3 regions of the Streptomyces sp. Y7 genome follow, and region 2 is predicted to be linked to each of the others. Evidence: riboswitches for the same ligand, from Rfam matches in the RefSeq annotation. Region 2 holds a riboswitch; each other region holds the start of a gene.
What was found. Region 2 has a riboswitch for cobalamin ahead of metE (5-methyltetrahydropteroyltriglutamate--homocysteine S-methyltransferase). Riboswitches for the same ligand answer to the same signal wherever they lie in the genome.
Positions count from the first base shown of each region.

Region 1: it holds a riboswitch for cobalamin, as region 2 does, so the genes downstream of both, ACGFW6_RS43730 (prenyltransferase/squalene oxidase repeat-containing protein) here and metE (5-methyltetrahydropteroyltriglutamate--homocysteine S-methyltransferase) in region 2, are expected to answer to the same signal.
Region 3: it holds a riboswitch for cobalamin, as region 2 does, so the genes downstream of both, ACGFW6_RS33535 (cobalamin biosynthesis protein) here and metE (5-methyltetrahydropteroyltriglutamate--homocysteine S-methyltransferase) in region 2, are expected to answer to the same signal.

Region 1 is NZ_JBIDDQ010000043.1:21,593-31,943, forward strand. It holds gene ACGFW6_RS43695 (PAS domain-containing sensor histidine kinase) at 1-619, opposite strand, end outside; gene ACGFW6_RS43700 (SDR family NAD(P)-dependent oxidoreductase) at 647-1,429, opposite strand; gene ACGFW6_RS43705 (transglycosylase SLT domain-containing protein) at 1,859-2,275, opposite strand; gene ACGFW6_RS43710 (ECF transporter S component) at 2,611-3,447, opposite strand; gene ACGFW6_RS43715 (ABC transporter ATP-binding protein) at 3,444-5,243, opposite strand; gene ACGFW6_RS43720 (energy-coupling factor transporter transmembrane component T) at 5,240-6,487, opposite strand; gene ACGFW6_RS43725 (SCO2322 family protein) at 6,480-7,145, opposite strand; gene ACGFW6_RS43730 (prenyltransferase/squalene oxidase repeat-containing protein) at 7,142-8,386, opposite strand; cobalamin riboswitch at 8,502-8,633, opposite strand; gene ACGFW6_RS43735 (phosphotransferase) at 8,705-9,370, shown strand; gene ACGFW6_RS43740 (nuclear transport factor 2 family protein) at 9,367-9,843, opposite strand; gene ACGFW6_RS43745 (MBL fold metallo-hydrolase) at 9,897-10,351, opposite strand, start outside.
Region 2 is NZ_JBIDDQ010000030.1:42,701-52,246, reverse strand. It holds gene ACGFW6_RS39230 (short-chain fatty acyl-CoA regulator family protein) at 1-1,160, opposite strand, end outside; gene aceA (isocitrate lyase) at 1,540-2,823, shown strand; gene ACGFW6_RS39220 (malate synthase A) at 2,946-4,487, shown strand; gene ACGFW6_RS39215 (3-hydroxybutyryl-CoA dehydrogenase) at 4,484-5,356, shown strand; cobalamin riboswitch at 5,350-5,574, shown strand; gene metE (5-methyltetrahydropteroyltriglutamate--homocysteine S-methyltransferase) at 5,728-8,046, shown strand; gene ACGFW6_RS39205 (histidine phosphatase family protein) at 8,135-8,722, shown strand; gene ACGFW6_RS39200 (hypothetical protein) at 8,875-9,204, opposite strand; gene ACGFW6_RS39195 (CbtA family protein) at 9,468-9,546, opposite strand, start outside.
Region 3 is NZ_JBIDDQ010000020.1:1,111-11,461, forward strand. It holds gene ACGFW6_RS33520 (lysozyme) at 1-603, shown strand, start outside; gene ACGFW6_RS33525 (anion permease) at 757-1,989, shown strand; gene ACGFW6_RS33530 (hypothetical protein) at 2,026-2,247, shown strand; cobalamin riboswitch at 2,448-2,590, shown strand; gene ACGFW6_RS33535 (cobalamin biosynthesis protein) at 2,691-3,632, shown strand; gene ACGFW6_RS33540 (cobyric acid synthase) at 3,629-5,140, shown strand; gene cobN (cobaltochelatase subunit CobN) at 5,137-8,793, shown strand; gene ACGFW6_RS33550 (putative cobaltochelatase) at 8,790-10,351, shown strand, end outside.

The sequences.
Region 1 (10,351 bases), on a different contig from region 2:
CCGGATTGTCCGACGCCAGCTGCCACAACGCCTGCCGCAGGGGCACGAGTTCGCTGCGGATCTCATGGGCAAAGGTGCGCCCCCACAGAGCCAGCTGGCGGGAGTTCAGCTCGGTGATGTGGTCCAGAAAGGCTTCGAGGGTACGCAGCGGAGCATGGTCGGGTCCCTCGCGCTTGGCCCGGTAGTAGGCATCGGTGTGCTGCAGGAACCTGCTGGGAGTGAGGTCCACGGCGAGCTCGGCCTGGAACAACTCCCCCATGAACTCGACCCGGAAGGCGTTGGTCAGGAGTGCGACGGGGTTGCCCTCCCTGTCCCGGTCGATCGCGATGCAGTTCACGGCCGGAACGATGAGGGGGACGCCGGCGATGATGCGATCCGCGTCTTCCCGGGCTTGGTCCTTCTGGGGTTCGTCGACGAAAAGGTCGAGAAAGCTGGTGCCGATGGCCTCTTCTTTGCTGTAGCCGTAGATGCGGCCGGCTGCGGCATTCCAGAGGACGATCTCATAGTCGCCGTCTCGGCCGCGGGACATCCAGAAGCTCACCGGGACCTGGTCCAGAAGGGCATGGATCAGCTCTGCACCCTCGTCCGAAAGACCCTGAGCACTGACGTTTTCCGCCACCCCACCCCCATGTGCCCCGATCGGTCTCTACGGCTGCCGCGTCAGCTCATACTCGAATTTCGACACGGTGTCGGCACTTGTGTACCCGCCGTCCACCGTCAGCACGGTGCCGTTCACAAAGCTGGCCTGTTCGGAAAGGAGGAAGGCGACCGCAGCGGCCACCTCGTCCGGTTTACCCGAACGCCCCAAGGGGGTGACTTCACTTGATTTGTCGTTCACTTTGTCATTGAGGGCGCCATCGATCCACCCAGCGGCCACGGCGTTGGCTCTGATCTCTCGGGGCATCGTGTTGGCCCAGGACTGAGTCAGATTGTGAATGGCGGCCTTCGATGCGGCATAGGCGGAAGCGCCGTACGAACCGACGAATGCCTCGGTGCTCGTGACCGTCACGATCGCGCCTTGATCCGCGAGCCGCAGACCCAGTTCCCGCACAAGATAGTTGGGAGCCGTCAGGTTGACGGCCATGCTCCGGTCCCACTCATCGTGATTGAACTTGTCGGGATCCTCGCGAGTGAAGTAGTACTCGGTGTTGACGAGCGCGTGGATATTCCACTTCTCGCTGCACGCCTCTTCGTCGAGGTCGGAAACGAAGTCGTTCAGAGCGTTGCGGTCACTCAGATCGAGGGGGATCAGTTTGCAGTCCCACTCCCGCTCTCGCACGTCCTCGAGCAGCTGTTCGGCGCTTTCGCTGTCCTGCTTCCCGTAAGTGCCGATCACCCGATAGCCGTCCCTGAGCAGGCGACGGGTGACTGCCTCGCCGATTCCCGGGGTCGCCGCGCCGGTGACCACTACCGTGAGTCGACTCATCATCACATCTCCGCTGGGAGGCTGGACTTCGGGCTGATCTCCGGACGGACGAGCTCGACGATGCGCCCCCGTCTGGCCGCTCTCACCTCAGGTTAGCGTGATTTCTCTGACTCTCGACACTGCAAGTACGCAAGAGTGGCCGTCGAATGGAGCAGTTGACGATTCTGAGGGTCGTGGTGTCGAGGAGAGAAACGGACTGCACTCTTCCAAGCCGGCACGTCCTTCTGACGAATTAGGGATCTCCGGAGCTAACGGTGATCACCTCGGGGGACCCGGGTGGTCATTTCAGGCTTTCCCCAGGTTGATACCTCGGCATCGCTCCGAGAGGCTCCCATGACAGCCCTTGGGGCGGGGTGGAGAACACGGCGAAGGCGGCGACCCCGGGGATCGGGGGTCGCCGCCTTCGGTTCTTGGGGCTGGGGCCGGGTCGGCTCAGTACCAGCCGTTGGACTGCCAGAAGCCCCAGGCGCCGCACGGGCTGCCGTAGCGGTCCTTCATGTAGTCCAGGCCCCACTCGATCTGGGTGGCCGGGTTGGTCTTCCAGTCGGAGCCGGCGGAGGCCATCTTGTTGCCCGGCAGGGCCTGGACCAGGCCGTAGGCGCCGGAGGAGGAGTTGGTGGCGTTGACGTTCCAGTCGCTCTCGTGGTCCACGATCTTGGAGAAGCACTGGTACTCGCCCGAGTCCGAGATCATCTTCTTCGCTATCGCCTGCGCCGAGGAGGACCCGGTCGTCGCGGCCTGCGAGGGCGCGGCGGCGAACAGCGTGCCGGCGGCGGCAGCGGCCAGGGTGACACCGGCGAGGGCCTTCTTCGGGGCGGAGGCGCGGCGGAGGAGAGAAACAGCGGACACGGGGAGCCTTTCTTCGGGGACAAGGTGTCGTGTGCGTGCCGGCGCCCCGCGATACGAGGTGGTGGCATGCGTCGGCGCCGCGGCCCAGTGGGCACGTCGGCGCCGTGCGACGTCATCCAGAGAAACAGGCCGGAAGGGTGTCCGCAATGAGCCCTTTTGCTAGTTGTGGTCGTATGCGGGGGGTCGGCGGCTTGTGTGACGTGGCTCTCTATGTGCAGGTCAGAAGCGGTGCGGACGCGTGCATGACATCCGATTTGTCCGACTATGGTGAATCGTAGGTGACGTGGGTCATGTGGGGTGCTTCACCGGGTGGGTGACGGTCCGCGCGTGAGCCCTCACCGTGCGGGTGCGTCGAACGTGACCGGGGTCTCGAAAGCGGCGCGGCGAGTGGCCCGGCGCAGGGCCCGGAGGATCACCGGGCCGAGGAGCAGCGTCAGCACGACGGTGGTGATCGCCCGCCCCAGGTCCCAGCCCACCGAGGTGGCCAGGCAGTACGCGACGAAGTGGGCCAGGTTTTCGGAGACCGAGGCGTGCTCGGAGAAGCCGATGGACAGGGCCTGCCCCTTGATGAAGGTCCAGCCCGCCAGATTCGTGACGACGCCGTAGGCGAAGGCCGCCGGGAAGCCGTACGCGCTCAGGAGCAGGAGTTCCCCCCGGCCGCGCAGCCGGTCCCGGTCCGGCAGCAGCCCGGCCCCCATCGTGAACCAGCCCATCGCGAGCATCTGGAACGGCATCCACGGGCCCACCCCGCCCGTGAGCAGCGCCGACGCGAACATCGTGACCGAGCCGAGCACGAAGCCGAAGCCGGCGCCGAGGACGCGGCCGCTCAGCACCATGAGGAAGAACATCGGCTCCAGACCGGCGGTTCCGGCACCGATCGGGCGCAACGCGGCTCCCGTCGCGGCCAGTACCCCGAGCATCGCGACCGCCTTCGGGCCGAGCCCCGACTCGGAGATCGTCGCCCCGACGACCGCGACGAGCAGCACCAGCAGGCAGGCGAAGAACCAGGGGGCGTCCTGACTGTGCGCGACGACCGCCGACTCGGGCGGCGCGAGGAAGGGCCACATCAGGGCGGCGACACCGACGGCGCTGACGAGGGCGAGAGCGGCGACGGAGCGGGGGCCGAGGTGGACCGGGCGAGTCCGGCGCCGGGAGCTCTTGGTGTCGCTCATGACAGTGCCTCCCGCACCTGCGTGACCGTGAGCCACTGCTGCGGCGCGAGGATCTTGGTGACCTGCGGCGCGAAGGAGGGGGAGGAGACGACGACGTCCGCGGTCGGGCCGTCGGCGATCACCTCGCCCTCGGCCAGCAGGACGACCCGGTCCGCGAGCTCGGCGGCGAGCTCCACGTCATGGGTGGCCAGCACGATCGCGTGGCCCCGGCCGGCCAGGTCGCGCAGCAGCGTCACGAGGCGGGCCTTCGCCGCGTAGTCCAGGCCCCGGGTCGGCTCGTCGAGGAGGAGCAGGGGCGGGCGGGCGGTCAGCACGACGGCCAGGGCGAGCGTCAGGCGCTGGCCCTCGGACAGGTCGCGGGGGTGGGTGTCGTCCGCGATGCCCGGGAGCAGTTCGCAGACCAGGGCCCGGCAGGTGCCGGGTTCGGCGCCCGCGTCGGAGTCGGCGGCGGTGCACTCGGCGGCGACCGTGTCGGCGTAGAGGAGGTCGCGGGGCTCCTGCGGGACGAGTCCTACGCGGCGGACGAGGTCCCGGGGTGGCGTGCGGTGCGGTACGGCGCCGCCTACGGCGACCGAGCCGCTGGTGGGTTCCACCAGGCCGACCAGGGTGGTGAGCAGAGTGGATTTGCCGGCGCCGTTGCGGCCCATGAGGGCGACGGTCTCTCCGGGGGTGACCGTGAGGTCGATGCCGCGGAGGGCGCGGATGTGGTCGCGGGTCACGGAGAGGGCCTGTACTTCGGCGGCGTGGGGGGACGCGGGAGTGGTCTGCGGGGTGCGTGTCCGCGTCCGCCTGAACCATCGGCGGCGGTGGGGGGTGCGGGTGCCCAAGGACTCGGAGAGCTCGGGGGGTGCGGAGGGCTGGCGGCCGCCGGTCGTCTGTGGCTGGTCGCGCAGTTCCCCGCGCCCCTTCAGGGCGTCGCCGGTCGGCTCCTCGGGGTGTTGCCGTGGTTCGGCGTGTCCGTGGGGGGTGGTGCTGTGCCGTTGGTCGAGTTGCTGGCGTAGGGCGCTCGCCCTTCTGCGGGCGTCCCTCACCGTCAGGGGGAGTGGGGTCCAGCCCGCCAGGCGGCCCAGGGCCACCACCGGGGGGTACACCGGGGATACGGCCATGATGTCGGCCGGGGTGCCGAGGAGCGGGGGCGTGCCGGGGGAGGGCAGGAGGACGATCCGGTCGGCGTACTGCACCACCCGCTCCAGGCGGTGCTCGGCCATCAGGACCGTTGTCCCGAGGTCGTGCACCAGGCGTTGGAGGACCGCGAGGACCTCTTCCGCGGCGGCCGGGTCCAGGGCCGACGTCGGCTCGTCCAGGACCAGGACGCTCGGGTGCGGGGTGAGGACCGAACCGATCGCCACGCGCTGCTGCTGGCCGCCGGAGAGGGTGGCGAGGGAACGGTCACGCAGATCGGCGAGGCCGAGCAGGTCGAGGGTCTCCTCGACCCGGCGGCGCATCACCTCCGGCGCGAGGCCGAGGGACTCCATGCCGTAGGCGAGCTCGTCCTCGACCGTGTCCGTGACGAAGTGGGAGAGGGGGTCCTGGCCCACCGTGCCCACCACGTCGGCGAGTTCGCGGGGCTTGTGCGTACGGGTGTCCCGGCCGGCCACCGTGACGCGGCCGCGCAGGGTACCGCCGGTGAAGTGCGGCACGAGCCCGCTCACCGCGCCGAGCACGGTGGACTTCCCGACGCCGGACGGGCCCGCGAGCAGCACCAGCTCACCCTCCGGAACCTCGAAGTCCACACCCTGGACGGTGGGTTCCGCGGCACCGTCGTACGTCACGGAGACGCTCTCGAAGCGGATCACGACGGCTCCTTGGGGGCGGCGGGGGTGCGGAGGGGTGCGGGGCTGCGAGGCGCGGGGTTTTGGGGCGTGGGGCTGATGAAGGCCGGGAGCAGGCCGAGGACGACCGCCGCCGCGGGCCACAGGGGGAAGGTGGGGGCGACCAGGGGGATCACCCCGGGGTCCAGGGCCTCGGGGGAGCGGTCCGCGGCCAGGGTCAGCAGGGCGGCGACCGAAACGCCGGAACCGGCGACCAGCCAGGCGCGGGCGTCCCACCGGTCCGGCCGGTACCGCGTGCGCGGGGACCGGCGACCGCCCAGGCGCAGACCCGCGAGGGCGGCGGCGACTCCGGCGATGAGGAGGGGCAGACCGTAGGTGCCGCCCTCGGCGGTGAGGAGCCCGTACGTTCCGGCGCAGATCCCCAGCAGGCCGCCGAGGGTGAGCGCATTGGTCGTACGGCGCACGCGGGGCGGGACGTCGGCGGTACGGCCGTAGCCGCGCGCGTCCATCGCGGCGGCGAGCGCGACCGACCGTTCCAACGCGCCCTCCAGGACCGGGAGCGCGACCTGAAGGAGGCCCCGGACACCGCGGTCGGGCCGGCCGCGCAGCCGGCGTGCGGCGCGCAGACGCTGGACGTCGGCGATGAGGTGGGGGGCGTAGGTGAGGGCCACGACCACCGCCACACCGATCTCGTAGAGGGCGCCGGGCAGGGACTTGAGGAGGCGGGCGGGGTTGGCGAGGGAGTTCGCCGCGCCGACGCAGATGAGGAGGGTCGCCAGGCGCAGGCCGTCGTAGAAGGCGATGAGGACGGTCTCGACGGTGACCTTGCCGCCCAGCCGGATCCCCTGGGCCCAGTCGGGGAGGGGGACCTCGGGGAGCTCGACGATCACGTGCGTGCCGGGGAGCGGGGAGCCGAGGACCACGGCGAAGACCAGCCGGATCAGCAGGACGGCCAGGGCGAGCTTGAAGAAGACGGCGTAGGAACGGGCCCAGGGGGCGTTGGGGCGGCAGGTCGCGACGACGTAGGCGGAGGTCGCGATGAGGAGGGCGAGGAGAAGGGGGTTGGTGGTGCGGGTGGCGGCGGTGCCGAGGGCGAGGGCCCACAGCCACCAGGCGCCCGGGTGGAGGGAAGGGGTGGCGGCGCCGCGACGGGGCGCCGTCGCGGGGAACCGGGCGGCCCGCGACGGCGGGGCCGCGGACGGCCGACGGCCCGTCCCGGCCCCGAGGCTCAGCCGCGCATCGCCCTGGCCGAAGGAGCGCTCAGGCATCCCTGCGCCGCCGTGCCTGCCAGACCGCCGCCGCCCCCAGCACCACCACCACGGCGATGCCCGCGACCGGGCCCAGCGAGAGCCCGCCGTCCGAGTCGTCCTCGGCGGCGGTGGCCGTCCGCCCGGTCGGCGCCGGCTCACCGGTCTTCCCGCCGTCGCCCGCCACCTGGTCCCCGCAGCCCTTCCGCGGATACCCGGTGATCGCGCACAGCAGTGCGTTGGTGTCGTAGCGCAGGGGTTTGGCGACGGCCGCCAGGGCGTCCGCGGTCGTCGCGTCGGGCGCGACCCGGGCACAGGCCGTACGGCGGGCGGGGGGCGTCTCGCCCGAGGGGGCGTCGGCCGCCGTACCGAAGTCGATGACCAGGGCGACCCGCTTGCTGCCGTCCTCGGCGGGCGTCCTGGCGCAGATCACCGCGAACTCGGCCGCGCCCCTGGGCTGTGTCGCGTCCTTGGAGTCCTCGCTCACCGCGAACCGGAAACCCTGGACGTCGCCGTCGGACGGACGGGCGAGGGAGGGGCCCTGGGTGGCGTAGATCCAGGTGCCGCCCTGGCGCTCCCAGAACGACCAGTAGCGATAGCCGGCCGCGTGGGCGCCCTGAGCCGCGCCGGTCAGCAGGACCAGCGCGGCCAGGAGCGGGGCGAGCACGCGACGGATCACGCCTGCGGGCCCTTCTTGCGCCCGCTCAGCAGGAAGCCGATGCCGATGCCGACGACGAGGAAGATGCCGACGTACCACCAGACACCGAAGGGACTGTCGTCCTTCTTCGCGTCCTTCTTCTCGGCCTCGTCCGTGGCCTTGGTCGCGGCCTGCGGTGCGGGACCCGTGGCGTTGAGCTGCTCGACCAGGTCGGCGCCGCCGAAGTCGCGGGGGTCGGTGCCGGTGGCGTGGGCGGCGAGGATGAGCTGGGCGTAGGCGGCGGGGCCGCTCTGCTCCGCCCACTTCGCGGAGTTCTGCTCCAGCCAGCGCAGCGGCTTCGCGGCGGCGTCGGCACCGGAGAGGGCGGCCAGCGCGACGACCGCGTCGGCGGTGTTGCCGTAGTCGGGCTGGTCCTCGGCGCCGGGGAGGGTGGACGTGAGGTGGCCGTTTTTGGCGAGGGCGTCGGTGAGGTGGGCGGCGCCGTTGACGGCGGCCTGCTGCGAGGCGGGGAGGCCCTCGCTGACGCATCGAGTGGCCGGCGCGTCCTTGCCGGGGCTCACGACGAGGCCCTTGCCGAGCGAGCCGAGGACGCCGGCCGCGGTGGCGTCGGCGTTGGCGAGCAGCTTGCCCTTCTTGTCGGGCTGGAAGGCGAAGGCGCCGCCGTCGTCGTCCTTGCAGGGCAGGGCGAGCTTGTTGAGCGCGTCGTAGGCCGTCTTACCGTCCTTGCGGACGTCCGCCGGCTTCTCACCGGCGGCGACGAGCGCACCGATCACCACGGACGTGGAGTTGGTGTCGCTGGCCCCGCCCGGCATGTATCCCCAGCCGCCGTCCTTGTTCTGGACGGACTTCAGCCAGGTCACGGCCTTGGCGGTGGCGGCGTCGTGTCCACCGAGGGCGGCCAGCGCCTGGACCGCGGCAGCGGTGTTGTTGGTGTCGACGGGGGTTTTGGCCTCGCAGTCCGCGGTGGCGGCGTCGGCACGGTAGGGCGCGAAGGCCCCGTTGGCGCACTGCTGCCCCACCAGCCACTCCACGGCCCCCTTGGCCGGCTTCACCCCGGCGGTGTCCTGGGCGAGCAGCGCGAGGGACTGCCGCCAGACGCCGTCGTAGGTGGGGTCGGTGGTGCCGTACAGCTCGGCGGGGTACTGCGGCTTCGGCGAGGCGGAGGGGGAGGGCGACGCGGAGGAGTCGGCGGCTATGGCCGGCGCGGCGGCGCCGATCACGACGGCGGCGGCCAGGACCGCGGCGCTGCGGCGGACGTACATGATCGGCGGGTGCCCTTCCCTCAGAGGAACCGGGCAGCACAGGGGAGACCCCGGCGGCTCGGCTCCGTATACCTCGACGGTGCCGCACTCCGGCCGACTGCCGGGGCACGTGAGCCGGTCACTTCCCGTACACGGCGATCCGGCTCACCGGCCTTCGACGACGACCGGTTCACGGTTGCGGGTCAGCGCCGGATTTGCACCGGCTTTCCCATGTACGGGGGTGATGACGACGGCGACACTCTACCCGCCCGTAACCCGGCCCCTCGGGGCCGCCCGTGCGACCGGTACCTTCGGCCCGTGACGGAGGGGGCAGAGGCGATGCGGGGACCGGTGGGACGGCTGCTCGGGACGGGGCGGACCGCCGACGTGTACGAGATCGACGGGGCGTGGGTACTGCGCCGCGACCGGGAGGGGTGGGGGGACGCGCTCGCCGAGGGGGCGGTGATGGCGCATGTCCTCGCCCACGGCTTCCCGGCGCCCCGCGTCCGCCTCGCCGACTCCTCGAGGACCGACCTCGTGATGCAGCGGCTGCCCGGGCCGACGATGCTGGAGGCGCTGAGTGCCGGGGCCATGAACGCGGACGAGGCGGGCGGCACCCTGGCCCGGCTGCTGCGGCAGCTGCACGGAGTCCCCGCGCGCCGGCCCGGGGCCTGTGTCCTGCACCTGGACCTCCACCCCGACAACGTCATCCTCACCCCCGACGGCCCCTACGTCATCGACTGGAACAACACCGAGGAGGGCGACGCCGGTCTCGACTGGGGCACCTCCGCCGTGATCCTCGCCCAGGTCGCGGTCGGCGACGAACCCATCGCCGAGCCCGCCCGCGCCATCCTTACGGCCCTCCTCGCCGACCCGTCCCACCTCACACACGACGGCATCACGGAGGCGCTGCGACGACGGGCCGCCAACCCGACGATGTCGCAGAGCGAGGTCGAACTCCTCGGCGACGCCGAAGCGTTGATCCGCGCCTTCATGCGTGACTAGGCGCCGGTCCTCGGGGTCGGTCCGCCGAAGGGCAGATGGAGGGTCCTGGCGGTGAGCAGCCAGGTGCCGTCCGACGTGCGGTGGAAGGCGTCCTGGTAGTGGCCGACCTGGACCGGAGGGCCGGGCGGGACGATGCCGCCCGTGTAGCCGTCGACGCGGTACGTCGTGAAGTACGAGGTCGCCTGCGCGGTGTCCGCGGACGTGACCGTCACCAGGATGTTGGCCATCACGCGGCGCGAGAGCCGGTCGGCGGGACGGGAGCCGAAGTACTCACGAAGAGCCTCCCGCCCCTTGACCGACCGGTCGCCGGCCGGCCATGCCCAGACACCGTCCTCGGTGAACAACTCGGCGACGGAGGCCGGTTCGCCGAGGTCGAGGCGGTGCACGAACTCGATGACTACGCGCTCGCAGGCGCGCTCGGCGAGGAGACGGTCCAAGGGGGGCGGCGGGGGCGGAGGCTCAGCGCGGTTCATGGCGTTCATGGTGCCCTGAACCCCTGTTGCGGGCGTGGCCGCCCTGGTCGGCTTCACACCGCCACATAAGCCACCGGCCCACTGCCCGCCACCGCCTCCGCTCTCCCCAGCTTCACCAGCCGCCTCAGATGGGCCTCCGCCTCCGCTATCGCGATGTTTCTGGAGCCGTACGGGATCTGGGACCAGGGGCGGTTCCACTCCATGCGTTCGGCGAGTTGCCAGGGGGTGAGGGGGGTGGCGAGGAGGGTGAGGAGGTCGGTGAGGCGGTCCTCGTGGTGGGTCAGCAGCTGGCGGACGCGGGCCGGCGCGTCGGTGAAGGTGTGCTGGTGGGCCGGGAGGACCTCGGCGGGGGCGAGGGCGGCGACGCGTTCCAGGGAGGCCAGGTAGTCGCCCAGCGGGTCCGTGACCTCCCCCACGCCCGCATACGCTCGCGCGGGGGCACCCCCACTGTCGTCGGGGTCCTCGTACAGGCCGATGTGCGGGGTGATGCCGGGGAGCAGGTGGTCGC
Region 2 (9,546 bases):
GCGATCTGCACATGGATGCGGCCGGGCGCGGCGAACGCCTCGTAGACGTTCCACAGCGGACAGGTGCCGCCGGCCCGGGAGAAGTGGAACCCGGTCGCGGACTGCCGTTTGGACATGTTGCCGGCCCGGTCGACCCGCACGAAGGAGAAGGGCACGCCGCGCAGGCGCGGGCGCTGGAGGGTGCTGAGCCGGTGGCAGACGGTCTCGTAGCCGAGGCCGTGGCGGTCGGTGAGCCGCTCGATGTCGTAGCGGACCTCTTCGGCCGCGGCGTGGAAGGCGGTGTACGGCAACACCAGCGCGGCGGCGAAGTAGTGGGCGACGCCGATGCGGGCCAGGGTGTGGGCGGGCGAGCCGGCCGGGAAGTCCTCGCCGGCCTGCCGGTCCAGTTCGTCCGCGTACTCCAGCAGGGCGAGCTGGGTCGCCATCCGGAAGGCACGCTGGCCGGGGCGCAGTCGGTTCGACAGGTGCAGGGTGCGGGTCGATGCGTCGTAGTGGTGCAGGCGGTCGCCGGAGCCGGCCGGCGGGGGGCCTCCCTCGGCCGGGCGGGTGCCGTGGGTCCCGGGGGCGTCGGCGAGGCGGATCCCGTGGGCGTCGGTGAGACGTGCGGTCAGGGCCTGCAGGACCTCGCCGGGCCGGATGCCGATCCGCTCGGCGAGCCGCTCGGCCGCGAGGTCGGTGTCGTGGAGGTAGTTCTGGCGGCGGTAGAAGAAGTCGCGGATCTCCTCGTGCGGCGAGCGGGGCAGCGCGTCAGCGGTGTCGCGGCCGTCGGCGGGGGCCCGGCCGTCCGCTCCGGCGAGCCGCTCCGACAGCAGCTGGTTGCGGCGGCCCAGGTCGAGCAGGACCTGCGCGACCGCGGGCATGCGGGAGGCGAGTTCGGCGAGGTCGGTCGGGGAGACGCGGGCGGCGGCGATCTCGCCGGTGAGCGCCTCGCGCAGGTCGGCGACGAGCCGGGCGGTGTCGCGCTCGGAGAAGAAGCCCGGGTCGACGCCGAACGTCTCGGTGAGCCGGAGCAGGACGGGCACGGTGAGCGGGCGGGAGTCGTGCTCCATCTGGTTCAGATAGCTCGCGGAGATGCCCAGGACGCGGGCGAGTTCCGCCTGGCTCATCCGGCGCTCCTCACGCAGCCGCCGCAGCCGCGTACCCGCGTACGTCTTGCTCACCCGCGCACCTCCAGGTCCGGTACGGAACCCGGTCAGCGTACGCGAACGCGGACTGTGCGCACCCTTCGCAAACTTCGCGAACGACGGTCGGAAGATTCGCAGAACTTGGCAGACGTCCACCATTGATGGCACTCAGTGCCAGTGCCAGAGTCTTCGTACGGCCCGCCGGACCCGGCAGGAACCGCCCGGAACCGGGAGACGACTCACGCCCTGACGTCGGCGATCCCGGCGGTGGCGGCACCCTGCGCAGGCAGCATTGCTCAGCTTCGCCCGCGAGGGCGACGGCGGGCCGCATCCCCCCTACGACACGCGGTGCCACGCCCTGCCGTGAACGGCACGGGCTTGGCAGACACAACAGACCGAGGAGACGGTGACAGTCATGGCAGAGGCGAGGACGCAGGCGGCCGAGGAACTCGCACGGCGCTGGGCCACCGACCCGCGCTGGCGGGACATCGAGCGCACCTACGGCGCCGAGGACGTCGTCCGGCTCTCCGGCAGCGTCCGCGAGGAGCACACCCTGGCCCGGCGCGGTGCCGAGCGGCTGTGGCGCCAACTGCACGAGCGGGACTACGTCCACGCGCTCGGCGCGCTCACCGGCGGCCAGGCCGTGCAGCAGGTCAAGGCCGGCCTCCAGGCCATCTACCTGTCGGGCTGGCAGGTCGCCGCGGACGCCAACCAGGCCGGGCACACCTACCCCGACCAGAGCCTGTACCCGGCCAACTCCGTTCCCCAGGTGGTCCGTCGGATCAACAACGCCCTCCTGCGCGCCGACCAGATCGCCGCCTCCGAGGACGCCGGTGACACCACGGACTGGCTCGCGCCGATCGTCGCCGACGCCGAGGCCGGGTTCGGCGGCCCGCTGAACGCCTTCGAGCTGACCAGGGCGATGATCGCGGCCGGCGCGGCCGGGATCCACTACGAGGACCAGCTCGCCTCGGAGAAGAAGTGCGGCCACCTCGGCGGCAAGGTCCTGGTGCCGACCTCCCAGCACATCCGCACCCTCAACGCGGCGCGGCTCGCCGCCGACATCGCCGATGTGCCGACGGTCGTCATCGCCCGTACGGACGCCCTCGCCGCGAACCTGCTCACCAGCGACGTCGACGAGCGCGACGCCGAGTTCGTGACCGGCGAGCGCACGGCGGAGGGCTTCTACCGGGTACGGAACGGAATGGCACCGGTCATCGCCCGCGGGCTCGCCTACGCCCCGTACGCCGACCTGATCTGGGTGGAGACCGGTACGCCGGACCTCGCGCAGGCGCGGGAGTTCGCGGAGGCCATCCACGCGCGGTACCCGGATCGGATGCTCGCCTACAACTGCTCGCCGTCCTTCAACTGGAAGGCGGCGCTGGACGACGACCGGATCGCCAAGTTCCAGCGTGAGCTGGGGGCGATGGGATACCGGTTCCAGTTCATCACGCTGGCCGGTTTCCACTCGCTCAACCACGGGATGTTCGACCTCGCGCGGGGGTACGCCGAGCACGGCATGACGGCGTACGTCGACCTCCAGGAGCGGGAGTTCGCCGCGCAGGCGCAGGGGTTCACGGCGGTGCGGCATCAGCGGGAGGTCGGTACGGGGTACTTCGACCTCGTGTCGACGGCCGTGAATCCCGCCTCCTCGACGACCGCGCTGGCCGGGTCCACCGAGGAAGAGCAGTTCCACTAGCCGGTTCGCCGTGCGCGGGTGCGTGGGGGCTGGTCCCGCACACGTGGCGGAACCCGCATGTCGACACAGCCCCGCGCCCCTCGCAGGGCGATACCCCGCACGGTCTCGACGAGGAGAGCCCGATGTCCGTCACCGCAGTCACCCACCCCGTCCGTGTGCTGGGCTCCCCCGGGCACCGGCACGACGAGATCCTCACCCCCGCCGCCCTGGACTTCGTCGGCCGGCTGGCCGCGGAGTTCGGTGAGCGCCGTCAGGACCTGATGAGAGAACGCCGGCGACAGGCCCTCCGGCTCGCCGCCGGCTCCCCGCTCGACTTCCCCATGGTCACCTCCGCCGTCCGCGCCGATCCCACCTGGCGTGTCGCACCGCCCGCCCCCGGGCTGGCCGACCGGCGCGTGGAGATCACCGGACCGCCCGATCGCCGTACGGCGTCCGCCGCGCTCGACTCCGGTGCTCAGGTGTGGGTGGCCGACTTCGAGGACGCCACCTCCCCGACCTGGGACAACATCATCGACGGGCAGCTCACCCTGCTCGACGTCGACGAGCGGCACCCCACTCTCATGGTCCGCCCCCGCGGCTGGCATCTGGACGAGGAACACCTCACCTGTGACGGCCGCCCCGTCCCCGCCGCGCTCGTCGACTTCGGCCTCTACTTCTTCCACTGCGCGCAACGCCGGATCGACGCGGGTGGCGGCCCGTACTTCTGTCTGCCGAAGCTGGAGAACAGGTACGAGGCCCGGCTGTGGAACGACGTCTTCGTCCTCGCCCAGGAGCTGCTCGGCATGGCGCGCGGCACGGTCCGGGCCGCCGTCCTGATCGAGACGATCACCGCCGTGTTCGAGATGGAGGAGATCCTCCATGAGCTGCGCGAGCACTCGTGCGGGCTCGACGCGGGCCGCTGGGACCATCTGTTCAGCCTGATCAAGACGTTCGGCCACCGCACCGACTTCCTGCTGCCGGACCGCGCGAAGGTGACGATGACCGCCCCGTTCATGCGGGCGTACACCGAACTGCTCGTGCGCACCTGCCACCGTCGCGGCGCGCACGCCATCGGCGCTAGGTCCGCCCAGGTGCCGGGTGGGGAGCCGGCCGCCGTCGAGGCCGCGCTGGCCACGGTCCGGCTGGACAAGGAGCGGGAGGCGGAGGACGGCTTCGACGGGTCGTGGGTGGCCCACCCGGGCCTCGTCCCGGTCTGCCGCGAGGTCTTCGACGACGTCCTCGGCGCACGCCCGCACCAGATCGACCGTACCCGCGACGACGTCGAGGTCACCGCCGCGGACCTGCTGTCGGTGCGCCGGATCAGCGGCCCGCCGACCGACGAGGGCGTGCGCACCGGCATCGCCGTCGCGTTGCGCTACTTCGCCGCCTGGCTGCGCGGACAGGGCGCCGTCGAAGTCGACGGCCTGTGGGAGGACGCGTCCACCGCCGAGATCGCCCGGGTGCAGATCTGGCAGTGGCTGCGGCACCGGGTGATCGACCGGGAGACGGTGCTGCGGCTGCTCGACGACGAACTCGCGGCGCTGGGCGCCGAGTACCCGTGGGCACCGGTCGAAGAGGTCCGCGCGCTGTTCGAACGGAGCGCGATGGCAGGGGAGTTGCCGCTGTTCTTCACTCCCGACGCCTACACCCGTCATCTGGTGCGCCGGACGGAGGCCGCGGCATGAGCGGGGACGTCCGACGGGTCGGTGTGGTCGGCGGCGGGCAGATGGGCGCCGGGATCGCCGAGGTGTGCGCGCGGGCCGGTCTCGACACGGTGCTGTGCGAGGTGGACGCGGTCGCGGCGCGGGCCGCCCGGGACCGGGTGACGGCATCCCTCGACCGTGCGGTACGGCGGGGGAAGCTGACGCGGCCCGCCGCCGCCGACGCGCTCGCCCGTCTGGTGTGCACCGGCAACCTGGAGGACCTGGCCGACCGGCAGCTCGTCATCGAGGCCGTCGTGGAGAACCCCGACGCCAAGACGGAGGTGTTCGCCGCGCTCGACAAGATCGTCGAGGACCCGGCGGCGGTCCTGGCCACCAACACCTCCTCGCTGCCCGTCATGCGGCTCGGCATGGCCACCGGCCGCGCGGACCGGGTCGTGGGCCTGCACTTCTTCAACCCCGTTCCGGTCCTGCCGCTGGTGGAGGTCGTGACCTCGCTGCACACCTCGGCCGCGACGATCACCGCTGTCGAGTCGTTCGCCGCGGGGGCGCTCGGCAAGAGCGTGATCCGCTCCCGCGACCGGGCCGGCTTCGTCGTCAACGCCCTGCTGATCCCGTACCTGTTGTCGGCGATCCGGATGGCGGAGTCCGGCTTCGCCACCGCCGCCGACATCGACACCGGCATGGAACTCGGCTGCGCCCACCCCATGGGCCCGCTCCGGCTCGCGGACCTGATCGGCCTCGACACCGTCGCCTCGATCGCCGAGTCCCTCTACGACGAGTTCAAGGAGCCCCTGTACGCCCCTCCCCCGCTGCTCCTGCGGATGGTCGAGGCGGGGCTGCTGGGCCGCAGGAGCGGGCGGGGGTTCCACACGTACGGCCGGGTAGGCTGACCGGTGCAGCTGGTTCGCCCCGTCCGCCAGGCGGGATGCGTCGTAAGAGGGAACCCGGTGGGAATCCGGGACTGCCCCGCAGCGGTGAGCGGGAACGACCGCCGTCATCAGCACTGAGCCCGACATACCGGGCCTGGGAAGCGACGGCCAGTAGGAGTCCTCACGAGGTGAGGACGTGCCCGCGAGTCCGAAGACCTGCCAACTGCCCGCGCGCGAACCACTCGTGCGCGGACATCCCGGTGACCTCGAGGGCGGGTCGGCGAACATGACCGAGCGGTAGCCGTACGGCCGCTGCCGTCCGGTCCGTCACCCCTTCGCGCTCTCGTCCCGTCGCCGGGATCTCAGGGATTCATCTCGCGAAGGAGATCTCCGTGACCACCAAGCCCGCAGCCGCGGCAGCACGGGCCACCGTGTACGGCTACCCCCGTCAGGGCCCGGACCGGGAACTGAAGAAGGCGATCGAGGGCTACTGGAAGGGCCGCGTCACCGCCGACGCCCTCCGTGCCACCGCCGCGGAACTGCGCCGCGCCAACTGGCGCCGGCTCGCCGACGCCGGCATCCACGAGGTGCCGACCGGCGACTTCTCGTACTACGACCACGTCCTGGACACCACCGTCGCGCTCGGCGCGATTCCCGAGCGGCATCGCGTCGCCGTCGAGGCCGACGCCCTGGACGGCTACTTCGCCATGGCCCGCGGCACGCAGGACGTCGCGCCGCTGGAGATGACGAAGTGGTTCGACACCAACTACCACTACCTCGTACCCGAGTTGGGCCCGGACACGGTGTTCGCGGCGGACTCGGCCAAGCAGGTCGCCGAACTGAAGGAGGCCCTGACGCTGGGCCTGACCGCCCGGCCGGTCCTGGTCGGGCCGGTCACCTACCTGCTGCTCGCCAAGCCGGCACCCGGCGTCGCCGCGGACTTCGAGCCGCTCACCCTGCTGGACCGGCTGCTGCCGGTGTACGCGCGGATCCTGGCCGACCTGCGCGCGGCGGGCGCCGAGTGGGTCCAGCTGGACGAGCCCGCGCTGGTCCAGGACCGCACCCCGGCCGAGCTGAACGCCGCCGGGCGCGCCTACCGTGACCTCGGCACGCTCACCGACCGGCCGAAGCTGCTGATCGCCTCGTACTTCGACCGGCTCGGCGAGGCGCTGCCCGTGCTGGCGAAGGCCCCGGTCGAGGGGCTGGCGCTCGACTTCACCGAGGCCGCGGGCGGCAACCTCCAGGCGCTGGCCGCGGCCGGCGGGCTGCCCGGCAAGCGGCTGGTCGCCGGCGTCGTCAACGGCCGCAACGTCTGGGTCAACGACCTGTCGGCGTCGCTCGCCACGCTCGGCACCCTGCTGGGCCTCGCGGACCGGGTCGACGTCGCGGCCTCCTGCTCCCTGCTGCACGTGCCGCTGGACGCGGCGGCCGAGCGCGACATCGAGCCGCAGATCCGGCGCTGGCTGGCCTTCGCCCGGCAGAAGACCGCCGAGGTCGTCACCCTCGCCAAGGGCCTCGCCCAGGGCACCGGCGCGATCACCGCCGAACTCGCCGCGAACCGGGCGGACCTGGTCTCCCGAGCGGGCTCGCCGATCACCCGCGACGCGGCCGTACGGTCCCGTGCGGCGGCCGTCACCGCCGCGGACGCCCGCCGCTCGCAGCCGTACGCCGAGCGAGCCGCGGCCCAACGCGCCCACCTCAGGCTGCCGTTGCTGCCGACGACCACGATCGGTTCGTTCCCGCAGACCGGCGAGCTGCGTACCGCGCGTGCCGACCTGCGGGCCGGCCGGATCGGCACGGCCGCCTACGAGGACCGTGTCAGGGCCGAGATCCAGGAGGTCGTCGCCTTCCAGGAGAAGACCGGCATCGACGTCCTGGTGCACGGCGAGCCCGAACGCAACGACATGGTCCAGTACTTCGCCGAGCGGCTTACCGGGTACCTCGCCACACAGCACGGCTGGGTGCAGTCCTACGGCACCCGCTACGTCCGCCCACCGATCCTGGCCGGCGACATCTCCCGGCCCGAGCCGATGACGGTCCGCTGGACGGCGTACGCCCAGTCCCTGACGTCCCGCCCGGTCAAGGGCATGCTCACCGGGCCGGTCACCATGCTCGCCTGGTCCTTCGTCCGCGACGACCAGCCGCTCGGCGAGACGGCCCGCCAGGTCGCTCTCGCGCTGCGCGATGAGGTGAACGACCTGGAGGCGGGCGGCACTTCCGTCATCCAGGTCGACGAACCGGCCCTGCGCGAGACCCTGCCGCTGCGCGCCGCCGACCGCGACGGGTATCTCGCCTGGGCCACGGAGGCGTTCCGGCTCACCACCGGCGGGGTCCGGCCGGACACCCAGATCCACACCCACATGTGCTACGCCGAGTTCGGCGACATCGTGCAGGCCATCGACGACCTCGACGCGGACGTCATCAGCCTGGAGGCGGCCCGCTCGCACATGCAGGTCGCCCGCGAACTCGCCGCGCACGGCTATCCGCGCGAGGCCGGACCGGGTGTCTACGACATCCACTCGCCGCGTGTGCCCAGCGCCCGGGAGGCCGCCGCACTGCTGCGCACCGGGCTGAAGGCGATCCCCGCCGAGCGGCTGTGGGTCAACCCCGACTGCGGTCTGAAGACCCGCGGCTGGCCGGAGACCCGGGCCTCGCTGGAGAACCTGGTGGCTGCGGCCCGTACGGTACGGGGCGAGCTGTCCTCGTCCTGACCCGGCCGGCCGGGGGGCCCTCGCCGCCGCGGTGAGGGCCCCCGGACAGCGAGGAGCACGTCATGACCCCGGCCCGAGGAGCAACCCCGTGACCAGTCGCGTCACCTTCATCTCACCCGCGATGAACGCGGCACTGCGCCGGGCCCGCTTCGACGACGGCTGGACCCCGCTCGACGACATCGGCACCGCGCAGGCCCGCTCGGCCGCCGCAACCCTGCGCCCGGCCGCCCGGGTGCTCACCTCGCCGGGCCTGCGCTGCCGTGAGACCGCCGAGGCGCTCGGTCTGCACGGCCCGGTCGTACCGGAACTGGCGGGGCCGGACATGGGCGGCTGGCGGGGCCGCACGCTCGACGAGGTGAGCGCCGCCGAGCCGGAGTCCGTGGGCCGCTGGCTCACCGACCCCGACCGCGCGCCGCACGGGGGCGAGTCGGTACGGGAGTTCTGCGACCGGATCGCCCGATGGCTGGCGGACGCCCGGGACCTGGACGGCCGCACGCTCGCCGTGGTCGAGCCGGAGGTGGTCCGCGCGGCCGTCGTGCACGCGCTCGGCATGCCCGTGGCGGCCTTCTGGCGGCTCGACGTCGCCCCGCTGACAGCGACCGCGCTCAGCGGACGGAGCGGACGCTGGAACCTGCGGCTGGGGCGGCCCCTCGCCGCGCCGGACAGCGACGACTAGCGACGGCTCCCCGGCATCAGGACGCCGTATCGCGGTGGCGGCGCAGCAATGCCGGACACCGACGACTAGCGACGGCTCCTCGGCATCAGGACGCCGTGCCGCGGTGGCGGCGCAGCAATGCCGGACACCGACGTGGCGACCCCTCCCCGGCGTCAGGACGCCGTGTCGCGGTGGCGGCGCAGCAGTGCCGCCACCGCACAGCGCAGACAGCCCGGGTCGGCGTCGGTCTGCGTCCCCGCCTCTGCGGCGCACGCCGTGCCCTGCTGCTCGCGGCAGGCCGGGAGCGGCCGCGCGACCAGTGTCTCCAGGTCCCGCAGCAACTGCTCGGTTCGCCTGACCTGCTGACCGAGGACCCGGACGCGGGCGCTCTGGCCGCCTATCTGCCGTCGGCTGGCGATCAGTTGCTCGTACTCCTCCACGGTGAGCGCCACCGCCTCGCGGCCGCCGAGAGTGATACGGCGCGGCTGTGGATGTCTGGCCACTCGACTCCTCCGCTCCCCGCCGGAAGGACCGGCGGGTGATCGGCCGTTGTCCCTGCCCTGTCTGTCCGGGCCCTGTCTGTCCGGGCCCTGTCTGTCCGGGCCCTGTCCGTCCGGGCCCTGTCCGTCCGGGCCCTGTCCGTCCGGGCCCTGTCCGTCCGGGCCCTGTCCGTCCGGGCGCTGTCCGTCCGGTCGACTCGGTGCCCGGGGAACGCGAAAGGGCCCCCGGATGGTTCCGCGGGCCCTCGCGCGTGAGCGCATACCGGTCAGCCGGGCGTGGTCACCGCCGAGGCCGGTGCCGCGGCGGCCGGCCTCGGGTTCAGCAGCCGCTCGGCCAGCTCGCCG
Region 3 (10,351 bases), on a different contig from region 2:
CAGAAGAACGTCGACTGGCAGAACTCGAAGGCGAAGGGCGCCAGGTTCGTCTACGTCAAGGCGACCGAGTCCCACACCTACCGCAACCCGTACTTCAGCCAGCAGTACAACGGCTCACGCAGCGCGGGCCTGGTCCGCGGCGCCTACCACTTCGCGCTGCCGAACAAGTCGTCGGGCAGGACGCAGGCCGCGTTCTTCGTCCGCAACGGCGGCGCCTGGCGGTCGGACGGCTGGACTCTGCCGCCCGCCCTGGACATCGAGTACAACCCGTACGGCAGGCAGAAGTGCTACGGGCTGAGCAAGGCGAAGATGGTCAACTGGATCCAGTCCTTCAGCAACGAGGTGAAGCGGCTGACCGGCCGCCGTCCGGTGATCTACACCACGACCCACTGGTGGAACACCTGCACCGGCACCAGCCGCGCCTTCGCCTCGAACCACGCCCTGTGGATAGCCCGCTACAACTCCTCGACGGCCGGTTCGATGCCGGGCGGATGGCAGTTCTGGACCTTCTGGCAGTACGACAACGCCGGCAGCCTGCCGGGTGACCAAAATCTCTTCAACGGGTCCATGACCCAGCTGAGGAAGTTCGCCCGGGGCTACTAGCCCGGCGGCGCCCGGGCCGCGAGGCGACCGGCCGGACCGAGGTTGCCTCATCCGGCCTTCCCGGACACCATGCGGCCCACCCCAGTTCATCTCTCGTTCACCCAGGTTACCTACGTTCATCCAGCCAATGACCTCGAACGATTGCCTGGGTAAATGGAAAACTTCTCGCTGATCCTCGCGATTGTGGTGGTAACCGCACTCGCGTTCGATTTCACGAACGGTTTCCACGACACCGCCAACGCGATGGCCACCACCATCTCGACCGGTGCGCTCAAGCCCAAGGTCGCGGTGGCCATGTCCGCCGTGCTGAACCTTGTCGGCGCCTTCCTCTCCGTGGAGGTCGCCAACACGATCTCCAAAGGTCTCGTCGACGAGACCGGCATCCGCCCCGAGGTCATCTTCGCCGCGTTGGTCGGCGCGATCCTCTGGAACCTGCTCACGTGGCTGGTGGGCCTGCCCAGCAGTTCCTCGCACGCCCTGATGGGCGGTCTGATCGGCGCGACCATCGCCTCCGCCGGCGTCGGCGCCGTCCACGGCGACGCGCTCGTCACCAAGGTGCTGATCCCGGCGATCGCCGCCCCGCTGGTCGCGGGCATCGCCGCGCTGCTGGCCACCCGCCTGACCTACACCCTCGGCAAGAAGGCCGACGGCAAGGCCGCCGCCAAGGGCTACCGCACCGGCCAGATCGCCTCCGCCGGCCTGGTCTCCCTCGCCCACGGCACCAACGACGCGCAGAAGACCATGGGCATCATCACCCTCGCCCTGGTCGCCGGCGGTGCCGTCGCCCCCGACTCCGACCCGCCCATGTGGGTCATCCTCTCCGCGGGCCTGGCCATCGCGCTCGGCACCTACCTCGGCGGCTGGCGCATCATCCGCACCATGGGCAAGGGCCTGACCGACCTTCAGCCGCAGCAGGGCTTCGCCGCCCAGACCAGCGCGGCCACCGTCATCCTGGCCTCCTCCCACCTCGGCTTCTCCCTCTCCACCACGCACTCCGTCTCCGGCTCGGTGATGGGTGCCGGCCTCGGCCGCAAGGGCGGCGTCGTCCGCTGGTCGACGGCCACCCGCATGTTCGTCGCCTGGGGCCTGACCCTGCCGGCCGCCGCCCTGGTCGGCGCGCTCGCCGAGTACGTGACGGGCTTCGGCACCTGGGGCACGGCCGTGGTCGCCGTCTTCCTGGTCGGCTCCAGCGCCGCGATCTGGAAGATCTCCCGCCGCGAGGTCGTCGACCACACGAACGTCAACGCGACCGACGAGGCGCCCGGCGTGGTCACCACCGCCATGGCCGCCGTGACCCCGCCCCCGGCGGGCACGCCGGCCGAGGACCTCACGGCCACGATCCCGGCCCCGTCCTCCGAGCCCGCGCCCTCGCAGGCCACCGTCTGACCCGCCCCGCAACCCGGCTAACAGGAAAGTAGAAGCATGAAGATCGACTGGGCGGCTCTCGGCTCCGTCTTCGGCGTCAGTCTCGTGGTCACCGTGGCCCTGGTGGGCCTGTTCACCCTCGGCGTCGCGGGTCTGTCGCGCCGCGAACGGGCCGTGGCCCAGGGCGACTCGGCCGCGCTCGCGGTCACCGGCGCCTACGCCTGCTTCGCGGCCTGCGCGGCCGCCGTGGCCTACGGGATCTCTCTGATCGTGGCCTGACCCACAGGCCCTTCGTGGCCTGACCCACAGGCCCTTCGTGGCCTGACCCACAGGCCCTTCGTGGCCTGACCCACAGGCCCTTCGTGGCCTGACCCACCACACGCGAAACACCCGAGGTGCGGGACGGACGACCGTCCCGCACCTCGCCGTCGTGTGGGCCTTCGCACACTCTCCCGTCGCAGGTCAACGGCAAGTTGACGCCTCTCGGAACCCCGTGGTGGACTGCCGGGGCCAAGTACGACGGCAGAAGAGGAAGCCGGTGAGAATCCGGCGCGGTCCCGCCACTGTCACCGGGGTAGCAATCCCCGGGAGCCAGGAACTCTCGCCGTCGGTCTCGTCGAACCAGGGCGCGGACACCCTGAGTGAGGACACAACGCGATGCTCGCCTGCCGATCGACACGCAGTACCAGACCCACGTCTGACCTCACGGTCGGCTGACCCCGATGCGAGCCGATCGCGTCTTCGCGTACGGCGCCGCCGCCGGGCTCCTCGGTGATCTGCTGCTCGGCGACCCCCGCCGGGGGCATCCGGTCGCCGCGTTCGGACGGGCCGCGGCCGCCGTGGAACGGGTGTTGTGGCGCGACGACCGCGCACGCGGCGCGGTGCACACCGTCGTGTGCGCCGGTGGCGCCGTGGCGCTGGGTGCCCTCGCCGCCCGCGCCGTCCGTACCTCCCCGGCCGCCTCGCTCGCGCTGACCGGCGCCGCCACCTGGGCCGTCGTCGGAGGCACCTCGCTCGCCCGGGAGGCCCGGGCCATCGGACGTGCCCTGGAGGCAGGGGACGTCGAGGCGGCGCGGGCGCGGCTACCGCACCTGTGCGGGCGGGATCCGCAGGCGCTGGACGCGGACGGGATCGCGCGGGCGGTCGTCGAGTCCGTCGCCGAGAACACCTCCGACGCGGTCGTGGGGGCCCTGGTGTGGGGTGCCGTCGGCGGTGTCCCCGGACTGCTCGGCTTCCGGGCCGTGAACACGCTCGACGCGATGGTCGGGCACAAATCACCCAAGTACCGGCGCTACGGCTGGGCTTCGGCCCGGCTCGACGACCTCGCCGGCTGGCCCGGGGCGCGCCTGACGGCCGTACTCGCCACCGTCGCCGGCGGCGATCCCCGCGGGGCGGTGCGGGCCTGGCGTGCCGACGCCGACGCGCACCCGAGCCCCAACGCCGGTCCTGTGGAGGCGTCGTTCGCGGGAGCCCTCGGGGTACGGCTCGGCGGGACCCTCTCCTACGGCGGCCGGGTCGAGCACCGTCCCGTGCTCAACGGGAACGGACGGGCCGTGGGCACCCACGACGTCGAACGCGCCGTACGGCTGTCCAGGCGCGTCGGTTGGCTGGCGCTCGGCGTGTGTGTCGCCGCGCGCCGTATCACGAAGGGGCGTACCTCATGACGGGCGGTGGCCTTCTTGTCGCCGGCACCACCTCCGACGCCGGCAAGAGCGTCGTCACCGCCGGGATCTGCCGGTGGCTGGTGCGGCAGGGGGTGAAGGTCGCGCCGTTCAAGGCGCAGAACATGTCCCTGAACTCGTTCGTGACGCGCGAGGGCGCCGAGATCGGGCGCGCTCAGGCCATGCAGGCCCAGGCGTGCCGCGTCGAGCCGACCGCGCTGATGAACCCCGTGCTGCTCAAGCCGGGCGGCGAGCAGAGCAGCCAGGTCGTGCTGCTGGGCAGGCCGGTGGGCGAGCTGAGTGCGCGCGGGTACCACGGCGGACGGCAGCAGCAGTTGCTGGGGACGGTGCTGGAGTGCCTCGCCGAGTTGCGGGGCACGTATGACGCGGTGATCTGTGAGGGGGCCGGCTCTCCGGCCGAGATCAATCTGCGGCGGACCGACATCGTCAACATGGGCATCGCCCGCAATGCCGGGCTCCCGGTGCTCGTCGTCGGCGACATCGACCGCGGCGGCGTCTTCGCCTCCTTCTTCGGGACCGTCGCCCTGCTGTCCCGTCAGGACCAGGAGCTGATCGCCGGGTTCCTCGTCAACAAGTTCCGCGGCGACGTCTCGCTCCTCGAACCGGGCCTCGACATGCTGCACGACCTCACCGGGCGGCACACCTACGGCGTCCTGCCCTTCCGGCACGGGCTCGGCATCGACGAGGAGGACGGGCTGCGGGTGTCGCTGCGCGGAGCCGTCCGGGAGTCCCAGGTCTCCTCCCCCGTCGGCGAGGACGTGCTGCGGGTCGCGGTGTGTGCCGTGCCGCTGATGTCCAACTTCACGGACGTCGACGCGCTGGCCGCCGAACCGGGCGTCGTCGTGCGGTTCGTGGACCGCCCGGAGGAGCTGGCCGACGCGGATCTCGTCATCGTCCCCGGGACCCGGGGGACGGTCCGGGCACTGGAGTGGCTGCGGGAGCGGGGGCTCGCGGACGCCCTCGTCCGCAGGGCCGCCGAAGGGCGGCCGATCCTCGGCGTCTGCGGTGGCTTCCAGGTCCTCGGCGAGCACATCGAGGACGACGTCGAGAGCCGGCGCGGCCGGGTCGAGGGGCTCGGCGTCCTGCCCGTCCGGGTGCGGTTCGCCCGGGAGAAGACCCTCACCCGGCCGGTCGGCGAGGCCCTCGGGGAGCGGGTCGAGGGGTACGAGATCCATCACGGGGTCGCCGAGGTGACCGGGGGCGAACCCTTCCTGGACGGCTGCCGGGTCGGTCAGACCTGGGGCACGCACTGGCACGGCTCGCTGGAGTCGGACGGTTTCCGACGGGCGTTCCTGCGCGAGGTGGCGGCCGCCGCGGGCCGCCGGTTCGTGCCGGCGCCGGACACCTCGTTCGCCGCGCTGCGCGAGGAGCAGCTCGACCGGCTCGGCGATCTGATCGAACAGCACGCGGACACGGACGCGCTGTGGCGGCTCATCGAGTCCGGCGCGCCGCAAGGACTGCCTTTCATTCCACCGGGAGCGCCCGCATGAGCACAGTGTTGTTGTTGTCGACCGCCGACACGGATCTGCTGGCGGCCAGGGCCGCCTCCGGTGCCGACTACCGGATCGGCAACCCGACCCGCGTGGACGTCGAGACCGAGCTGCCCGCGCTGCTCGACGGCGCGGACCTCGCCGTCGTGCGGCTGCTGGGCGGCAAGCGGGCCTGGGAGGACGGGCTCGCGAAGCTGAAGGCGTCCGGTGTGCCGACCGTGCTGCTGGGCGGCGAGGCCGTGCCGGACGCGGAGCTGATGGCCGAGTCGTCCGTCCCGGCCGGTGTGGTCGCCGAGGCGCTGAAGTACCTCGTCGAGGGCGGCCCCGCCAACCTCACCGAGCTCGCCCGGTTCCTGTCCGACACCGTGCTGCTGACGGGCGAGGGGTTCGACGAGCCGCAGAAGATGCCGGAGTACGGCGTCCATGGCGACCGTCCGTTCCAGGAGGGCCGTCCGACCGTGGGCGTGCTCTTCTACCGGGCCCATGAACTGAGCGGCAACACCGCGTTCGTGGACACCCTGTGCGACGCGATCGAGGCTCGGGGCGCCAACGCGCTGCCGGTGTACTGCGGTTCGCTGCGCGGCGCGGATCCCGAGCTGTACGAGCTCCTCGGGAAGGCCGACGCCCTCGTCGCCACCGTCCTCGCGGCCGGGGGCACGCATGCCTCGCAGGCGTCGGCGGGCGGTGACGAGGAGGCATGGGACATCGGCAGGCTGGCCGAGCTGAACGTCCCCGTGCTGCAGGGGCTGTGCCTGACGTCGTCGAAGAGCGCCTGGGAGGAGTCCGACGCCGCGCTCTCCCCGATGGACGCGGCGATGCAGGTCGCGATCCCGGAGTTCGACGGCCGGCTGATCACCGTCCCGTTCTCCTTCAAGGAGCAGGGCCCGGACGACGTGCCCGTGTACGTGGCCGACCCCGAGCGGGCCGGACGGGTCGCCGGGATCGCCGTACGGCACGCCCGGTTGCGGCACAAGCCGAACGCCGACAAGAAGCTCGCGCTCGTCTTCACCGCCTACCCGACCAAGCACTCGCGCGTCGGCAACGCGGTCGGCCTGGACACGCCCGCCTCCGCGGTGCGGGTCCTGGACGCGCTCAAGCAGGCCGGGTACGGGGTGACCGAGTACCCGGACAACGGCGACGAGTTGATCCACCGGCTCATCGAGGCGGGCGGACACGACGTCGAGTGGCTGACCGAGGACCAGCTGGCGTCGGCGCCCGCGCGGGTACCGCTCGCCGACTACCGGTCGTGGTTCGACAAGCTCGACCCGGAACTCAAGGACGCGATGACCGAGGCGTGGGGCGAGCCGCCGGGCTCGCTGTACGTCGACGGGGACGACATCGTGCTGGCGTCCCTGCAGTTCGGGAACGTCGTCGTGATGATCCAGCCGCCGCGCGGCTTCGGCGAGAACCCCATCGCGATCTACCACGACCCGGACATGCCGCCGTCGCACCACTACATGGCGGCGTACCGGTGGCTGGAGAACTCGTTCGGCGCCGACGCGGTCGTGCACATGGGCAAGCACGGCACGATGGAGTGGCTGCCGGGCAAGGGCCTCGGGCTGAGCGGCGGCTGCGCCCCGGACGCGGTCCTCGGGGACCTGCCGCTGATCTACCCGTTCATCGTCAACGACCCCGGCGAGGGCACCCAGGCCAAGCGCCGCGGTCACGCCACCGTCGTCGACCACCTCGTGCCGCCGATGGCCCGCGCGGACACCTACGGCGACCTGGCCAAGCTGGAGCAGCTGCTCGACGAGTACGCGCTCGTCTCGGACCTGGACCCGACGAAGGCGCCTGCCGTGCGGGCCCAGATCTGGACGCTGGTCAAGGCGGCCGAGCTCCACCACGACCTGCATGTCGACGAGCAGCCGGGCGACGACGACTTCGACGAGTTCGTCATGCACATCGACGGCTATCTGTGCGAGATCAAGGACGTGCAGATCCGTGACGGCCTGCACATCCTGGGCGGCGGCCCGGTCGGCGAGCCGCGCGTGAACCTGGTCCTCGCGGTGCTGCGTGCCTCGCAGGTGTGGGGCGGGCAGGCGAACGCCCTGCCGGGGCTGCGGGCTTCGCTGGCCGAGCACTTCGGCCTGGTGGAGAAGGAGCTGCTCGCCGAGCCGGGTGCTCCGGTGAAGGTTCCGGTCGAGCTGAGCGACCTGGTCGAGGGCCCCTCCCGTACGGCCGCCGACGCGATCGACCTGCTGGAGCAGCTGTGCCGGCGGGTCGCGGAGGGGATGGAATCCAACGGCTGGACGGTGTCCGAGGCCCCCGTCCTGGTGCGTGACGTCCTCGGCACCGAACTCCCCGAGGCCGTGGCCGTGCTGGAGTTCGCCTGCAACGAGGTCGTTCCGCGGCTCGCCCGGACCACCGACGAGATCGGCCACATCCTCAAGGCGCTCGACGGCGGTTACGTCCCGGCGGGTCCGTCCGGTTCGCCGACGCGCGGTCTGGTCAATGTGCTGCCGACGGGCCGGAACTTCTACTCCGTCGACCCCAAGGCCATTCCGTCCAGGCTGAGCTGGGAGGTCGGGCAGTCGCTCGCCGACTCGCTGGTGCAGCGCTACCTGCAGGACACGGGCGAGTACCCGAAGTCCGTCGGCCTGACGGTGTGGGGCACCTCGGCCATGCGCACCCAGGGCGACGACATCGCCGAGATCCTGGCGCTGCTGGGCTGCCGTCCGGTGTGGGACGACGCCTCGCGCCGCGTGACCGGGTTCGAGATCATCGGTCTGGAGGAGCTCGGGCGGCCGCGCATCGACGTCACCGTCCGTATCTCCGGCTTCTTCCGGGACGCGTTCCCGCACGTCGTCGGTCTGATCGACGACGCCGTCCGCAAGGTCGCCGAGCTGGACGAGCCCGCCGACCGCAACTTCGTGAAGGCGCACGCCGACGAGGACACCGCCGAGCACGGCGACCGGCGCAGGGCCACGGCCCGTATCTTCGGCTCCAAGCCGGGCGCGTACGGGGCCGGTCTGCTGCCGCTGATCGACGCCCGCAACTGGCGCTCGGACGCCGACCTGGCCGAGGTGTACGCCGTCTGGGGCGGCTACGCCTACGGGCGCGGGCTCGACGGGCGGGCGGCGCGCGGCGACATGGAGACCGCGTTCAAGCGGATCAACGTCGCCGCGAAGAACGTCGACACCCGCGAGCACGACCTCGTGGACGCCGACGACTACTTCCAGTACCACGGCGGCATGGTCGCCATGGTGCGGCACCTGACGGGCGCCAACCCCGAGGCGTACGTGGGCGACAGCGCCACTCCCGACCAGGTGAAGACGCGGACGCTCGGCGAGGAGACCCACCGTGTCTTCCGGGCCCGCGTGGTCAACCCGCGCTGGATGGCGGCCATGCGGCGGCACGGCTACAAGGGCGCCTTCGAGATGGCGGCGACCGTGGACTACCTGTTCGGCTACGACGCCACCGCGGGCGTGGTCGACGACTGGATGTACGAGAAGCTCAGCGCGGAGTACGTCTTCGACGCCGAGAACCGTGACTTCATGAAGAAGTCCAACCCGTGGGCGCTGCGCGGCATCACCGAGCGGCTCCTGGAGGCCGCGGACCGCGGGCTGTGGGCCGAGCCGGACGCCGACACGCTGGAGCGGCTGCGCGCCACGTACCTGGAGCTGGAAGGCGACTTGGAGGGCGACGAGAAGTGACCACCCCCTTCCCCTTTACGGCCGTTGTCGGCCAGGACGACCTGCGGCTCGCGCTGCTGCTGAACGCCGTGTCGCCGGCGGTCGGCGGTGTGCTGGTGCGCGGCGAGAAGGGCACCGCCAAGTCGACGGCCGTACGCGCACTGTCGGCGCTGATGCCCGAGGTCCCCGTCGTCCCCGGCTGCCGCTTCTCCTGCGACCCGGGCGCCCCCGACCCGGCGTGCCCGGACGGGCCGCACGACGAGGCGGGCGCGGGCACGCGACGGCCCGCCCGCATGGTCGAACTGCCCGTCGGCGCCTCCGAGGACCGGCTCGTCGGCGCCCTGGACATCGAGCGCGCGCTCGCCGAGGGCGTCAAGGCGTTCGAACCGGGCCTCCTCGCCGACGCCCACCGCGGCATCCTGTACGTCGACGAGGTCAACCTCCTCCACGACCACCTGGTCGACCTGCTGCTCGACGCGGCGGCGATGGGCGCGTCGTACGTCGAACGCGAGGGCGTCTCGGTCCGGCACGCCGCGCGTTTCCTCCTCGTCGGGACCATGAACCCCGAGGAGGGCGAGCTGCGGCCGCAGTTGCTCGACCGGTTCGGGCTGACCGTCGAGGTCGCCGCCTCGCGCGAGCCCGACCAGCGGGTGGAGGTCGTGCGGCGGCGTCTCGCGTACGACGACGACCCGGGTGCCTTCGCGGCCCGGTGGGCCGATGAGGAGCGTGCCGTACGTCGACGCATCGTCGCCGCACGGGAGTTGCTGCCGTCGGTGCGGCTGGGGGACGGGGCGCTGCGGCAGATCGCGGCGACCTGTGCCGCGTTCGAGGTGGACGGCATGCGGGCCGACATCGTGATGGCGCGTACGGCCACCGCGCTGGCCGCGTGGGCCGGGCGGACCGATGTGCTCGCCGAGGACGTCCGGCAGGCGGCGCTGCTGGCGCTGCCGCACCGCAGGCGCCGCAACCCCTTCGACGCGCCGGGACTCGACGAGGACAAGCTCGACGAGACGCTGGAGGAGTTCTCCGGTGACGGTGGGGGCGACGAGGATCCCGACCCCGACGGGCCCGGTGGGGGTGGCGGGCAGCCGCCGCCGTCCGACGACGGACCCCGGGGCGGTGACACGGCCGCGCGTCCCGAGGCCGGTGAGGACGGCGAGCCGCAGGGCTCGGGGGCCGGGGAGCAGACTCCCGCACGGGCCTCCGAACCCTTTCGTACGAAGGCGCTGAGCGTGCCGGGTGTCGGTGAGGGCGGTGCCGCCGGGCGGCGTTCGCGGGCGCGGACCGAGCACGGGCGGACCACGGGGGCCCGACGGCCCCGGGGGACGCTGACGAAGCTGCACCTGGCGGCCACCGTGCAGGCGGCGGCGCCGCATCAGCGGGCCCGGGGACGGTCGGGGCGCGGCCTCGTGGTGCGCCGGGACGATCTGCGGCAGGCCGTGCGCGAGGGGCGCGAGGGGAATCTCGTGCTGTTCGTGGTGGACGCCTCCGGGTCGATGGCCGCGCGGCAGCGGATGGGCGCGGTGAAGGGCGCCGTGCTGTCGCTGCTGCTGGACGCGTATCAGCGGCGGGACAAGGT